3 regions of the Xanthomonas sp. F1 genome follow, and region 2 is predicted to be linked to each of the others. Evidence: predicted binding sites of a transcription regulator. Region 2 holds the regulator's gene; each other region holds the start of a gene.
The links. Region 2 encodes HrcA, which represses chaperone genes, less so after heat shock. Its sites were predicted from a motif close to TTNGCACTCNNNNNNNNNGAGTGCNAA; they were not measured.

Region 1: GGR71_RS16995 (co-chaperone GroES) is a predicted target of HrcA. The motif match lies at 2,520-2,546, and genes of this name have one in related genera.
Region 3: rpoH (RNA polymerase sigma factor RpoH) is a predicted target of HrcA. The motif match lies at 3,267-3,293, and genes of this name have one in related genera.

What each region holds. Positions count from the first base shown of each region.
Region 1 is NZ_JACHOK010000009.1:2,977-7,985, forward strand. It holds gene GGR71_RS16980 (protein-disulfide reductase DsbD family protein) at 1-72, opposite strand, end outside; gene cutA (divalent-cation tolerance protein CutA) at 77-409, opposite strand; gene GGR71_RS16990 (endonuclease) at 537-2,315, opposite strand; gene GGR71_RS16995 (co-chaperone GroES) at 2,596-2,883, shown strand; gene groL (chaperonin GroEL) at 3,019-4,665, shown strand.
Region 2 is NZ_JACHOK010000001.1:13,046-18,054, reverse strand. It holds gene recN (DNA repair protein RecN) at 528-2,189, opposite strand; gene hrcA (heat-inducible transcriptional repressor HrcA) at 2,319-3,377, shown strand; gene grpE (nucleotide exchange factor GrpE) at 3,545-4,066, shown strand; gene dnaK (molecular chaperone DnaK) at 4,213-5,009, shown strand, end outside.
Region 3 is NZ_JACHOK010000006.1:216,522-221,530, reverse strand. It holds gene GGR71_RS14735 (VanW family protein) at 1-74, opposite strand, end outside; gene GGR71_RS14730 (NAD(P)/FAD-dependent oxidoreductase) at 270-1,574, shown strand; gene GGR71_RS14725 (trimeric intracellular cation channel family protein) at 1,632-2,249, shown strand; gene rpoH (RNA polymerase sigma factor RpoH) at 2,378-3,256, opposite strand; gene ung (uracil-DNA glycosylase) at 3,477-4,205, opposite strand; gene GGR71_RS14710 (response regulator) at 4,234-5,009, opposite strand, start outside.

The DNA of each region.
Region 1 (5,009 bases), on a different contig from region 2:
GCTGATCGCCAGGGCGGGGAAGGCGGCCACGGCCAGCAGGCACAGGGCGGCGAGGCGGTGCAGCAGGGTCATCGGCTTACGGTTCCTCACGGGTTTCGGCATGCACCCACTGCAGGTAGGCCGGCAGGCCGCCGGCGACCTCGAGTTCGACCAGTTCGGGGACCTCGTAGGGGTGCAACGCGCACAGCCGTTGCCGCAAGGCGGGCAGGCGGTCGGCGGCGGTCTTGATCAGCAGCAGCACTTCCTCGCCGTGTTCCACCTCGCCTTGCCAGCGGTAGGTGGACTGCACGCCGGGCAGGCGGCTGACGCAGGCGGCCAGGCGTTCGTCGACCAGCGCCTGGGCGATCCGCGCGGCGCTGGCCGGGTCGGGGCAGGTGCTGAGCAGCAAGCGGAGGGCGGACGCGGACATGCGGCCGACAGTATAGGGATGCCGGCCCCGCTTTGGCGGCACCCGTCCGTGGCCGGCCGCCGCGAATCCCCAATCCCAAATCCCGATTCCTCGCCCGCTGCAACTGCAGCGGGCGAGGCAACACGGCTCAGTTGAGCAACTGGCAGCTGGCCGGCTTGGCCGAGGTGAACAGCGAAGAGGTCGCCCACTCGGGGTGGTCGACGAACGGGTTGCGGTTGCCCTGGAAGCTGTAGATCACCTCGTTGCGGGCGCGCTCGGCGTCGTCCGGCGGATCCTGCTGGCTCCACGCGATCAGGGTCGACAGCAGGCCCATGTAGGCCGGCGAGGACGAGGTCTTGACGATCTTGCTGCGGTCGTCGGTCAGCTCCAGGTCCGGCTCGGACTGCCCGGTCTTGGCATCCACGCCGCCTTCATAACGGATCGCCATGTACATCACCGCACGCGCCATGTCGCCCTTGCGGTGGTCCCACACCTCGAAGGTGCCGCTGTTGCCGTCGGGGGTGCGCACCCAGTTGGAATTGCCCGGGTAGCGGCCGCTGCCGCCGCCGAAGCCGGCGTTGGCCTCGGTGGCGCGCTCGCCGCAGTTGCTGTCGCACTTGGCGTAGGGCTTGTTGCCGCGGTCGGCGTTCCAGGTGGCGTCGGTCAGGTACAGCATGTGGGTGTCGGTGTACGGTGCGTAGGGCAGGCCCTTGTTGCCGGTGGAGGTGCCGAAGCCCAGTGAGTTCGGCCAGCTGTGCTCGCGGTTGTACTTCAGGCCGCTGCCGCTGCCGGCGCGGTCGGTGCCCTTGGCGTAGCTGCGGTTGCGGTAGGCGTCGAGGACGCGCTGGCTGTTGTTCGGATCCTCGTCGGCGATCTCCAGGATGGCCCAGGTATCGGTGCCGGAGCTGCTGCTGTACGGATAGACGGTGTGGCCCTTGATCGTCTCGTGCAGCGAGCAGCGCAGCTGGCTGGGGCTGGAGGTGTTGACCCGCGAGTAGTACGTGCCGGCGCCGCTGCCGCCGCCGCCCGAGCCGCTGGCCACGTTGAACGCGACGCTGCGGTCCTGCGCCGGATGCGCGCCATCGGCATCGCTCACGCGTGCGGCGACGATGTTCAGGGTGCAGCTCTCGCCGGCCTTCAGCGCGCTGTTGGTGGACAGCGCGAACTGGGTGCCGCTGCTGGGGTAGGTCAGCGCCACGCTGCCGGACTGCTGGCAGCTCAGGCCGAACGCGCCGCTGGCCACGCTCACCGCTTCGCTGAAGGTCACCGCCAGGTCGCCGGCGGCGGGGAAGTCGGTGGCGCCCTGGGTCGGGGTGGTGGCGGTCACCGTCGGCGCGGCGTTGCTGCCGCCGCCGCCGGCGAAGGTCTGGCCGTTGTTGCAGGCGCCGAAGGTGCTGGCGGCGCTGTCGCTCCAGCTGAAGTCGGCCGCGGCGCTGCCGTTGCCGCGCAGCTGCAGCGAGGTGCCGGCCGGGGTGCTGTTGCTCTCGCTGACCGGCAGGTTCTGGCTGGTCATGCCCGCGGCGGGGCCGCCGCCGCCGGTGATGCTGCCTTCGTAGCTGAGGAACTGCACCACCTTGCCGTTGCCGTCGACCAGCGCCAGGCCGTCGTTGGGCCCGTTCTGGATGCCGTTGCTGGCATAGCTGACGGTGGCGATGCGCACCTGGCCGCCGCAGCTGACCAGGTTGCCGGCCGGCACCGCGCTGTTGGCGTAGACGGTGGCCGAACCCGGGTTGCTGCCGTTGTACAGGTAAACGCGGTAGCCGCTCAGGTTCTCCCCGGCGGTGGCGACGATCTCCACGCCTTCGCCGGTGTCGCCGGCGGCGGTGGCATCGTCGTAATGCAATTCATTGATGAATACGGCGGCCTGGGCCGGCCCGGCAAGGGCGAGCAAACAGGCCAGCGGCAGCGCAACGGCGGATGGCTTCATCGACAACTCCTTTTGGTGACGGATCCCCCCCTGGGTCCGCGGTCAGCCTAGCGCGCCTCTGTGACACTGTGACGGGATTCGGTCACTGCTTGGCACCGGATGCACGTTCCAGGCAAAAATTTTTTGCCTCCCGCCCTTGAAAGCCCCGGCCGCGGCACTACATCAGGCGCATCCCGGCCTCACCGGGTTTTTTCGCGAGCGTTGCTGGCAGTCGTCATGTGCGAGTGCTAACATCGCCGGCCTTTCCTAGACCAATCAATCACTTAAGAGGTCTCACTCAATGAGCATCAAGCCGCTTCACGACCGCGTCGTAGTCAAGCCGATCGAAGCCGACGAAATCTCCGCCGGCGGCATCGTGATCCCGGATTCGGCCAAGGAAAAGTCCACCAAGGGTGAAGTCGTGGCCGTCGGCGCCGGCAAGCCGCTGGACAACGGCAGCGTGCGCGCCCCGGCGCTGAAGGTCGGCGACAAGGTCATCTACGGCCAGTACGCCGGTTCCAGCTACAAGGCCGAAGGCGTCGAGTACAAGGTGCTGCGCGAAGACGACGTCCTGGCGATCGTCGGCTAAAGCCCCGATCGCGGGATTCGGGAATCGGGATTCGGGATTGGCAAAGGCGCCAGGCGCCGCGCGACCCGATATCTCCGCCCGAATTCCGCTCCAGCGAATCCCTAATCCCCAATCACGAATCCCGGAGCAACACACATGGCTGCCAAAGATATCCGTTTCGGTGAAGACGCCCGTTCGCGCATGGTGCGCGGCGTCAACATCCTCGCCAATGCCGTCAAGGCCACCCTGGGCCCGAAGGGCCGCAACGTCGTGCTCGAGAAGAGCTTCGGCGCCCCGACCATCACCAAGGACGGCGTCTCCGTCGCCAAGGAAATCGAACTGGCCGACAAGTTCGAGAACATGGGCGCGCAGATGGTGAAGGAAGTCGCGTCCAAGACCTCCGACAACGCCGGCGACGGCACCACCACCGCCACCGTGCTGGCGCAGGCGCTGATCCGCGAAGGTTCCAAGGCGGTCGCCGCCGGCATGAACCCGATGGACCTCAAGCGCGGCATCGACAAGGCCGTCGTGGCCGCCGTGGCCGAGCTGAAGAAGATCAGCAAGCCCACCGCCGACGACAAGGCCATCGCCCAGGTCGGCACCATCTCCGCCAACTCCGACGAGTCGATCGGCAACATCATCGCCGACGCGATGAAGAAGGTCGGCAAGGAAGGCGTGATCACGGTCGAGGAAGGCTCGGGCCTGGAGAACGAGCTGGACGTGGTCGAGGGCATGCAGTTCGACCGCGGCTACCTGTCGCCGTACTTCATCAACAACCAGCAGAGCCAGCAGGCCGACCTGGACGACCCGTTCGTGCTGCTGCACGACAAGAAGATCTCCAACGTGCGTGACCTGCTGCCGGTGCTGGAAGGCGTGGCCAAGGCCGGCAAGCCGCTGCTGATCGTCGCCGAGGAAGTGGAAGGCGAGGCGCTGGCGACCCTGGTGGTCAACACCATCCGCGGCATCGTCAAGGTCGTGGCGGTCAAGGCCCCGGGCTTCGGCGACCGTCGCAAGGCGATGCTGGAAGACATGGCCGTGCTGACCGGCGGCACCGTGATCTCCGAGGAAGTGGGCCTGGCGCTGGAAAAGGCGACCATCAAGGACCTGGGCCGCGCCAAGAAGGTGCAGGTCTCCAAGGAGAACACCACCATCATCGACGGCGCCGGCGACACCTCGGCGATCGAGTCGCGCATCAAGCAGATCAAGGCGCAGATCGAAGAGACCTCGTCGGACTACGACCGCGAGAAGCTGCAGGAGCGCGTGGCCAAGCTGGCCGGCGGCGTGGCGGTGATCAAGGTCGGTGCCTCGACCGAGATCGAGATGAAGGAAAAGAAGGCGCGCGTCGAAGACGCCCTGCACGCGACCCGTGCGGCGGTGGAAGAAGGCGTGGTCCCGGGCGGCGGCGTGGCGCTGGTGCGCGCGCTGAGCGCGATCGGCGAGCTGAAGGGCGCCAATGAAGATCAGACCCACGGCATCCAGATCGCGCTGCGCGCGATGGAAGCGCCGCTGCGCGAGATCGTCACCAACGCCGGCGAAGAGCCGTCCGTGATCCTCAACAAGGTCAAGGAAGGCAGCGGCAACTTCGGCTACAACGCCGCCAACGGCGAGTTCGGCGACATGGTCGAGTTCGGCATCCTGGATCCGACCAAGGTGACCCGTTCGGCGCTGCAGAACGCCGCCTCGATCGCCGGCCTGATGATCACCACCGAAGCGATGGTGGCCGAGGCCCCGAAGAAGGAAGAGCCGGCCGCGCCGGGCGGCATGGGTGGCGGCATGGGCGGCATGGGCGGCATGGATTTCTGATCCAGCCGGCCTCGGCCGACCTGTTCCACGCAGTCGAAAGGAGCCCCGCAGCGATGTGGGGCTCTTTTTTTGCGTCCTCGGCATGGCGGCATGCCGCTGCGCGCGTCCGCGCGTTCGTGCGCCCTGGTCAACGACCCGGTGCATCCGCTGGCCGTGCCGCGCAGAACCTGCCTGGCGAGCGTCTGTAGAGCACCTTGGCAAAGGCGGGGAGCAGTGTTGTAGGAGCGGCTTCAGCCGCGACGAGGCGTTACCGATAAGGCCCGTCGCACGAGGACAACGGCGTGTCTCGCCGAACCGCAGCGAGTAGCAAAGCGCGTTACTGGAGGCTGCCTACAGCCGCGCTC
Region 2 (5,009 bases):
TCGCGCCGCACCCTCACCCCAACCCCTCTCCCGGGGGGAGAGGGGCTAGCGGCTGCTCCCTTCTCCCACCGGGAGAAGGTGCCCCGAAGGGGCGGATAAGAGTCCGGGTGTAGCCTCGCGGATCACGTCAGCGGGTCGCTCCGCGTCGGACCCTCACCCCAACCCCTCTCCCGGGGGGAGAGGGGCTAGCGGCTGTTCCCTTCTCCCACCGGGAGAAGGTGCCCCGAAGGGGCGGATGAGGGTCCGGGTGCAGCCTCATGGACCAAGTCAGCGGGTCGCTTCGCGCCGCACCCTCACTCCAACCCTCTCCCGGTGGGAGAGGGGCTAGCGGCTGTTCCCTTCTTCCAACGGGAAAAGGGCTTCATTTCCCGCGGCTGACTTCGGCTGGCGCGTGCCGGATTCCGCCTCGTGCGTTCGCACAAGCGCCTAACGCGGGAGCGCAGCCAACCCGCGATCGGGCGTCGACTGCCTGATGAGCAGGGCGGCATGCGCGGGGCCAGGGCGCCCTGGACACCGCCGCCAGCCGCTCAGCCCGCGCTGAGCAGCAGCCGCTTGGCCGCGGCGCGGGCTTCCTTGCTGACCTCGACCCCGCCCAGCATCCGCGCCAGTTCTTCCTCGCGCTGGCGCGGCGCCAGCAGTTCCACCGAGCTCTGGGTCATGCCTTCGACCGGGGCCTTGCTGACCCGGTAGTGGGCGTGACCCTGGGCGGCGACCTGGGGCAGGTGGGTCACGCACAGCACCTGGCGTTGCTCGCCGAGCGCGCGCAGCTTCTTGCCAACGATGTCGGCGACGGCGCCGCCGATGCCCGAGTCCACTTCGTCGAAGACCATCGTCGGGACCGCGTCCAGGCCCAGCGCGGCGACCTCGATCGCCAGCGAGATGCGCGACAGCTCGCCACCGGAGGCGACCTTGCGCAAGGCGCGCGGCGGCTGCCCGGCGTTGGCGGCGACCAGGAACTCGACCCGCTCGGCGCCGGCCGGGTCCGGCCGCTCGCTCTCGTGCGGTTCCAGTTGAATGAGGAAGCGGCCGCCGCCCATGCCCAGTTCGCCGATCAGGGCGGTAGTGTCGTGCGACAGCGCCTGCGAACCGCGATCGCGGGTGGCGGTCAGTGCGGCCGCGGCGTCGCGCCAGGCCTGGGTGGCCTGGGCGATTTCGGCGTCGAGCACGTCCAGCCGCTCGCCAGCGCCGCGCAGGCTCTCCACTTCCGCCAGCAGGGCGCCGCGGTGGTCGGCCAGCGCGTCCACGCCGATGCGGTGCTTGCGCGCCAGGTCGTGCAGGCGGCCGAGCTTGCGTTCCATCTCGTCGAACTGTGCCGGGTCGGCGTCCAGGTCGTCGCGGACCCGGTCGATCAGCGCCAGCGCTTCCTCCAGCTGGATGCCGGCGCTGTCGATCAGTGCCTGCACCTCGGCCAGGCGCGGATCGTACTCGCCGACCTTGCCGAGCTCGTGGCGGGTCTGCTGCAACAGGTCCAGCACCGCCGGCGCCTCGTCGCCGTTGAGCCGCTGCGCCGCACCCTCGCAGGCGCCGATCAGCGCGGCGGCATGGGCCTGGCGGCGGTGGTTGGCGTCCAGGGCGGCGATCGCCGCCGGATCCAGGTCTTCGCGCTGCAGTTCGGCCAACTGGTGCTGCAGGAAGCCGATGCGGTCGCTGACGTCGCCCTGCGCCAGCAGTGTCTCGCGTTCGCTGAGCAAACCCTGCCAGCGGGCGGCGGCGGCGCGCACCGCGGCGCGCTCGGCGTCGTTGCGCGCGTAGGCGTCGAGCAGGCCGAGCTGGCTGCCGCGCGAGAGCAGGGCCTGGTGTTCGTGCTGGCCGTGGATCTCGACCAGATGGCCGGCCAGCTCCGCCAGTTGCGACAGGGTCACCGGGCGCCCGTTGATCCAGGCGCGCGAGCCGCCGTCGGCGCGGATCACCCGGCGCAGCTGGCAATGTTCCTCGTCGTCGAGTTCGTTCTCGCGCAGCCAGGCGCGGGCCTGGGCGGGGGCGACGAACTCGGCCGACAGTTCGGCGCGGTCGGCGCCGTGGCGGACCACGCCGCTGTCGGCACGCAGCCCGGACAGGAAGCCGAGCGCGTCCACCATCAGCGACTTGCCGGCGCCGGTTTCGCCGGACACCACGGTCATGCCTGGGCCGAATTCCAGTTCGGTGCCGCGTACGACGGCGAAATCCTTGATCGAGAGATGTCTGAGCATGGGGTCTGCATCCGGAGCCGCGCAACGCTAGCATGCGCAGGCAGGTGGGCCAATGACGTGCCAGCCGGCGCGGACTTGCCAAGCCGACAGGTAGCGATTATCTAATGGTCAGTCTCACGGGTTGATTCAATGCGCGCTTCCCCGGTCCATTCCAGCCTCGATCCGCGTGCCCGGCAACTGCTGCGCACGCTGATCTCGCGCTACATCCGCGACGGCGAGCCGGTCGGCTCGCAGACCCTGGCCAGGCACGCCGGGCTGGACGTGAGCCCGGCGACGATCCGCAACATCCTCGCCGACCTGGAGGACGCCGGGCTGCTCAGCTCGCCGCACACCTCGGCCGGGCGCGTGCCCACCGCCACCGGCTACCGGGTGTTCGTCGACAGCCTGGTGCAGATGCGCCCGCCGGCCGAGGGCGAGGTGGCGCGGCTGCGCGCGGAGATGGCCAACGCCGCCGGCACCCAGGCGCTGCTGGGCAGTGCCTCGGAACTGCTGTCGGCCATGACCCACTTCGTCGGCGTGGTCAGCGCGCCCAAGCGCGAGCAGTTCGCGTTCCGGCACATCGACTTCGTGCCGCTGGACGCGCGGCGGGTGCTGGCGATCCTGGTGTTCGCCGACAACGAGGTGCAGAACCGGGTGATCGAGCCGCGCAAGGCCTACGAGCCGGCCGAACTGGAGCGGGTGGCCAACTATCTGAACCGGCATTTCGCCGGGCGCGCGCTGGCCGACATCCGCGCCAGCCTGCTGCGCGACCTGCGCCACGCGCGCGACGAGATGGAGCAGTTGCTGGCGCACAGCGTCGAGCTGGCCGAGCAGGCGCTGGCCCCGGCCGGCGACGACATGGTGCTGGCCGGGCAGACCAAGCTGATGGGCGTGCAGGACCTGTCGGACCTGGAGCGGCTGCGCGAACTGTTCGAGGCCTTCGCCAGCAAGCGCGAGATCCTGCAGTTGCTCGAGCGCACGATCCGCGCGCCGGGCGTGCGCATCTTCATCGGCGAAGAGACTGGCATGGTGCCGCTGGAGAGCGTGTCGCTGGTGACCGCCCCGTACATGGCCGGCGGCCAGGTACTGGGCGTGCTCGGGGTGATCGGCCCCAAGCGCATGGACTACGACCGGGTCATCCCCTTGGTGCAGACCGCCGCCGACGTCCTCGGCGCCCGCCTGGACCCGTCCCCGCCCGGCGACCGCTGAGCCAGCGCTGGCGAAAGCGCCGCCGCCTCATCCGTCAGCAGGCCATCGAGCCGCGTCCGGGCGAATCCCCAATCCCCAATCCCCAATCCCGGCCTCACTTGAATCCGCCCGCGCCGCCCACATAGGTGGTCCGGTAAGGCGGGACGCACCCCGCCAGGGACCCGGACATGACGCAAGAACACCCCGAATTCGATTCCGAACACCTGACCGAGGCGCAGCAGCCCTCGACCGATCCGTTGCAGGCGGAGGTGGAGACGCTGCGCAGTGAGCTGGCTCTGGTCAAGGCCGATGCCCTGCGCGAGCGGGCCGACCTGGAGAACCAGCGCAAGCGCATCGCGCGCGACGTGGAGCAGGCGCGCAAGTTCGCCAACGAGCGCCTGCTCGGCGACCTGTTGCCGGTGTTCGACAGTCTGGACGCGGGGCTGACCGCCGCCGGCAGCGAGCCCAGCCCGCTGCGCGATGGCCTGGAACTGACCTACAAGCAGCTGCTCAAGGTCGCCGCCGACAACGGCCTGACCCTGCTCGACCCGACCGGCGAGCCGTTCAACCCGGAGCACCACCAGGCGATCAGCCAGGCCGAAGCCGAGGGCGTCCCCCCGGGCCATGTGATCCAGGTGTTCCAGAAGGGCTACCTGCTCAACGACCGCTTGCTGCGGCCCGCCCTGGTGGTGGTGGCCAAGCACGACTGAGCCGGACCGGCCGCCCGCGCCTGAACCCGGCGCGGCGGCAGTGGAACGCTAATTTGCGGCGATGGCTTGAATGACCCGCAGCCATCCCTATATCCGAACCAGATCCCGGCACTGGCCGGCTACACGACCTTTCAGGAGTCATTGCAATGGGCAAGATCATCGGCATCGACCTGGGCACGACCAATTCGTGCGTGGCGATCATGGACGGCGGCAAGGCCCGCGTCATCGAGAATTCCGAGGGTGACCGCACCACGCCTTCGATCGTCGCCTACACCAAGGACGGCGAAGTGCTGGTGGGCGCCTCGGCTAAGCGCCAGGCCGTCACCAACCCCAAGAACACCTTCTACGCGGTCAAGCGCCTGATCGGCCGCAAGTTCACCGACGCCGAAGTGCAGAAGGACATCGGCCTGGTGCCGTACGGCATCGTCCAGCACGACAACGGCGACGCCTGGGTGGCCACCGCCGACGGGCGCAAGCTGGCCTCGCAGGAAATCTCCGCGCAGGTGCTGGAGAAGATGAAGAAGACCGCCGAGGCGTTCCTGGGCGAGACCGTCACCGAGGCGGTCATCACCGTGCCGGCGTACTTCAACGACAGCCAGCGCCAGGCGACCAAGGACGCCGGCCGCATCGCCGGCCTGGACGTCAAGCGCATCATCAACGAGCCGACCGCCGCGGCGCTGGCCTACGGCCTGGACAAGGGCCAGGGCGGCGACCGCAAGATCGCGGTGTACGACCTGGGCGGCGGCACCTTCGACGTGTCGATCATCGAGATCGCCAACGTCGACGGCGAGAAGCAGTTCGAAGTGCTGGCCACCAACGGCGACACCTTCCTGGGCGGCGAAGACTTCGACAAGCGCGTCATCGACTACCTGGTGGAAGAGTTCAACAAGGACCAGGGTATCGACCTGCGCAAGGATCCGCTGGCGCTGCAGCGCCTGAAGGA
Region 3 (5,009 bases), on a different contig from region 2:
AACAGGCTGCGCCAGCGCGACGGCAGCGGCGCCTGCGGCGACGCCGACGCGCGCGGCTTCACTGTCGCCGACATGACCGTGCGTCCTCCGTGTCGCTGACCGCGCTTGGCATCGCGCTACTATACGAGCATGCAGGTCCGGCCCTCGACGATCGCGCAGCGCCCCACTGGCCGCGCGCGTTTCCGCGGATCGGTGCGCCGCGCAACTGCGCCGCGACCGTCGCGCCGACACCGGACGCCTCCTTTCCCCTCCCCCTCCTGGAGTCCTGCATGGACGACACGCGCGTGCCGAACCTGATCGTGGTCGGCGGCGGCTTCGCCGGCTTATGGGCCACCCGCGCCCTGGCCAAGACGCCGCTGCGCATCACCCTGATCGACCGCCGCAACCATCACCTGTTCCAGCCGTTGCTGTACCAGGTCGCCACCGCCGGCCTGTCGGCACCGGACATCGCCGCACCGCTGCGGCAGATCCTGCGCCACCAGGACAATGTCGAAGTCCGGCTGGGCGAAGTCGTCTACATCGACAAGCAGGCGCGGCAGGTGCGCCTGGCCGATGGGCAGACGCTGGACTACGACTACCTGCTGGTCGCCACCGGTGCCACCCACGCCTATTTCGGCCACGACGACTGGGCGGCGCACGCGCCGGGCCTGAAGACCCTGGACGACGCATTGCAACTGCGCCGGCACCTGCTGCTGGCGTTCGAGCGTGCCGAGGCGGAGACCGACCCCGCGGCGCGCGCGGCCTGGCTCAGCTTCGCCATCGTCGGCGGCGGCCCGACCGGCGTCGAGCTGGCCGGCACCCTGGCCGAGATCGCCCGGCACACGCTCAAGCACGAGTTCCGCCGCATCGACCCGGCCGAGGCACGGGTGCGGCTGATCGAAGCCGGACCGCGGGTGCTGTCCTCGTTCCCAGAACACCTCTCGGCCAAGGCGCAGAAGCAGTTGGAAAAGCTCGGCGTGGAAGTGCTGACCGGGGTGCCGGTCGCCGAGATCGACGCCCATGGCTACCGCCTCGGCAGCACCTTCGTGCCGGCGCGTACCGTGGTCTGGGCCGCCGGCGTGGCCGCCTCGCCGTTGGCCAAGACACTGCAGACGCCGCTGGACCGCAGCGGCCGCGTGCAGGTGCAGCCGGACCTGAGCGTGCCCGACCATCCGGAGCTGTTCGTGGCCGGCGACCTGGCCGCGGTGCAGCAGGCCGACGGCCGTCCGGTTCCCGGCGTGGCACCGGCGGCCAAGCAGATGGGCCGGCACGTCGCCGATACCCTGCGCCGACGGCTGCGCGGCGACACCGCCAGCGTGCCGTTCCGCTATGCCGACTACGGCAACCTGGCCACCATCGGGCGCATGGCGGCCATCGTGCACCTGGGCCGGCTGCAGCTCTCCGGCGTGCTGGCCTGGTGGTTCTGGCTGGCCGCGCACGTGTTCTTCCTGATCGGCTTCCGCAACCGCGTGGTGGTGCTGCTCAACTGGGCCTGGGCGTACTGGAGCTACCAGCGCGCCGCGCGGATCATCCTCGGCGATCCGCCCGCAGCGGAGGAAACGCAGGCGCAGGCCGCGCCGCCCGCGGACAGGTGACACTACACGGTCGGACTGCGATCCTAGCCGGCCTTTTGCTGCAGCGCAGTGCCCGTCTTGGCGACCTTCCTGTTCCTGCTCGACCTGCTGGGCACCTTCGTGTTCGCGATCAGCGGCGCCACCGTCGGCGTGCGCCATCGCCTGGACCTGTTCGGCGTGCTGGTGCTGTCGTGCGCGGCCGCGGTCTCCGGCGGCATCGCCCGCGACGTGCTGATCGGCGCCACCCCGCCGGCAGCACTGGCCGACGTGCGCTACCTCGGCGTCGCCTGCCTGGCCGGGCTGCTGGCCTTCTACCGTCACCACACGGTCGAGCGCCTGCGCAATCCGGTGCAGATCTTCGACGCGATGGGCCTGGCGCTGTTCGCGGTGTACGGCACCAGCAAGGCACTGGCGTTCGGCCTGGGCCCGCTCAGCGCGCCGCTGCTGGGCATGCTCAGCGGCATCGGCGGCGGCATCGTCCGCGACCTGCTGGTGGCGCGCACGCCGGTAGTGCTGCAGGCCGAGCTGTACGCGGTGGCGGCCCTGCTCGGCGGCGGCGTGGTCGCCGCGGCGCAGGTGCTGCACCTGCCGCAGCCCTGGGGCCTGGCGGTGGGCGCGGTGCTGTGCTTCGGTCTGCGCTTCATGGCGATCCGCTACGGCTGGCACCTGCCGGTGGCGCGTCCGCCGGAATCGTAGCGCACCGTCACTCACGCGGGCGCGCTTCCGCATTCGGCAGTCGTCGTTCCGCGATGTCGCCAAGAGGACAAAAGAAAGGCCCGGCAGTGCCGGGCCTTCGTGCGTTGCAAGCGATCGCCGCAGGCGACTCAGGCGACGAACAGCGCCTTCATCTTCTTCAGCGCGTTCGCCTCGATCTGGCGGATGCGCTCGGCCGACACGCCATACTCGTCGGCCAGCTCCTGCAGGGTGATCTTGCTGTCGGCATCCAGCCAGCGGCGCTTGATGATGTCGCGCGAACGCGCATCCAGTTCCGCCAGGCCTTCGCGCAGCAGCTGCAGCTGGTTGTCCTCGCTGTCGGCGCGCTCGTAGGCCTGCGAGGGATCTTCCTCGTTGGCCATCAGATACGCGGCCGGCGACGGCGGCGCGTGGTCGTCGTCCTCGTCGGACGGCGCATCGAAGCCGATATCGCGACCGGACAGGCGCGACTCCATCTCCATCACCTCGCGCTCGGACACGTTGAGGTCCTTGGCCACGGCGGTGACCTCGGCCGCGTTCATCCAGCCCAGACGGGTCTTGGACTTGCGCAGGTTGAAGAACAGCTTGCGCTGCGCCTTGGTCGTGGCGACCTTGACGATGCGCCAGTTCTTCAGGATGTACTCGTGCATCTCGGCACGGATCCAGTGCACCGCGAAGCTGACCAGGCGCACGCCCATGTCCGGGTCGAAGCGCTTGACCGCCTTCATCAGGCCGATGTTGCCTTCCTGGACCAGATCGCCCAGCGGCAGACCATAGCCGTTATAGCCACGCGCCACGTGCACCACGAAGCGCAGGTGGGAATGGACCAGTTCGCGGGCCGCGTCCAGGTCTTCCTGGTCGCGATAGCGAACCGCCAGTGCGCGTTCCTCGTCGGACGTCAGCACCGGGATCTGGTGCACGGCGCCGATATAGGCATCCAGCGAACCGAGCGGACTGGGGATCGGGAGGTTGTTGGGAACCAATGCGTTGGAAGTAAGAGTCTGGCTCATAGGGCTCATCTTAGCAGTCTACTAATTGGACTGCTGGGTACAGTAAAAAGTTCCTGTGTTCTGTTTATGCAACATATGAATCAGGAATGACACTGCATCACAAGCCGTTGCAACAATCGCGGGACGCATCGCCATCCCGTTCTCTGACCCCCAAAGTAGCAGCGGGTTCGCGAAAATGGCGTCCACGCCAGGCGACAGCGGCACCCCATCCAACCGCGGTTCAGGCGCCGCGCACCGCTTCCAGTTCCGCGCGCGGCGGCAGACTCCAGTCGATGGGGGCGGCGCCCCGGCGCTTCAAGTACTCATTGGCCGCGGAGAAATGCTTGCAGCCGAGGAAGCCGCGGTGCGCCGACAGCGGCGAGGGGTGCGGCGCCTTGAGCACGCGGTGACGGCGGGTGTCGATGACCTTGCCCTTGGCCTGGGCGTAGCTGCCCCAGAGCAGGAACACCAGCCCTTCGCGCTCGCGATTGAGGGTTTCCACGACATGGTCGGTGAAGCCCTCCCAGCCCTTGCCCTGGTGCGCACCGGCGCGGCCTTCCTCCACCGTCAGCACCGCATTGAGCAGCAGCACGCCGCGCTGCGCCCACGGCAGCAGGCAGCCGTGGTCGGGACGGCGGATGCCCAGGTCGTCCTCGATCTCCTTGTAGATGTTCAGCAGCGACGGCGGCACCGGCACCCCGGGCAGCACCGAGAAGCACAGCCCGTGCGCCTGGCCGTAGCCGTGGTAGGGGTCCTGGCCGAGGATCACCACCTCCACCCGCTCGAACGGGGTGGCATCGAAGGCGGCGAAGATCTGCCGCCCCGGCGGGAACACCCGCGCGCCGGCGGCCTTGCGCTGGCGCAGGAACGTGGCCAGTTCGCGCATCTCCGGGCGCAGCAGCCAGTCGCCGACCTGCGCCTTCCACGACGGCTCCAACTGGATCCGGCTTTCGTCTTCGTTGTTGCTCATTGCTTCCTGGCTCGGGACATCACATCGGTCAGAAGGTCACGGCGATCTCGTCGAGCCGGGCCAGGCGCAACTGGAACAGCACCTTGGTGACCAGCAGCCGCTCTTCGATCGGTTTCTGCACCAGGTCGTTGGCACCGGCGCGCAGCAGCTCGGACTGGGTGTGCGGGTTGCTGTCGCCGGTCATCACCAGCACCGGCATGCGCCGCTTACCGTAGGCGAAATCGACGCGGATGCGCTGGACCACGTCGCGGCCGTTGAGCTCGCCCTTCAGGGTGACGTCGGTCAGCACCAGGTCGATGCGGCGGGTGGTGCGGCCCAGCGACTCGGCGGTGAGCAGCGCGAACGCGTCCTCGGCACTGAGCACGTGCACCACGTGCAGCTGCTGGCGTTCGAGCATGCGCTTGGTGGCCTCGGCCACCACCCGGCTGTCCTCGACGTAGAGGACGGTGGCGCCGGCCACCGGCTGCGGCTGCACATAGCCACGGATGAAGGTGGCCAGCGCCTCATGGCCGAGCGCCTTGTCGAAATAGTCGGTGACGTACTCGGTGAAGCGGCGCTCGACCAGGTGCTGCTGGGCGTCGCCGGAGACCACGATCACCGGCACGTAGGCCTGGCCGGCGGCCTCGCGCACGCTGCGCGCCAGGGTCAGGCCGTCGCCGTCGGGCAGCCCCAGCGAGGTGGTGACCAGATCGACCGGACCGGCCTCCAGCGCGGCGCGCGCCTCGGCGATGCTGGCGCAGCCGACCACGGTCACGTCGGGCAGTTCGCGGTGCAGCACGTCGGCGATCAGCTTGCGCACCAGCT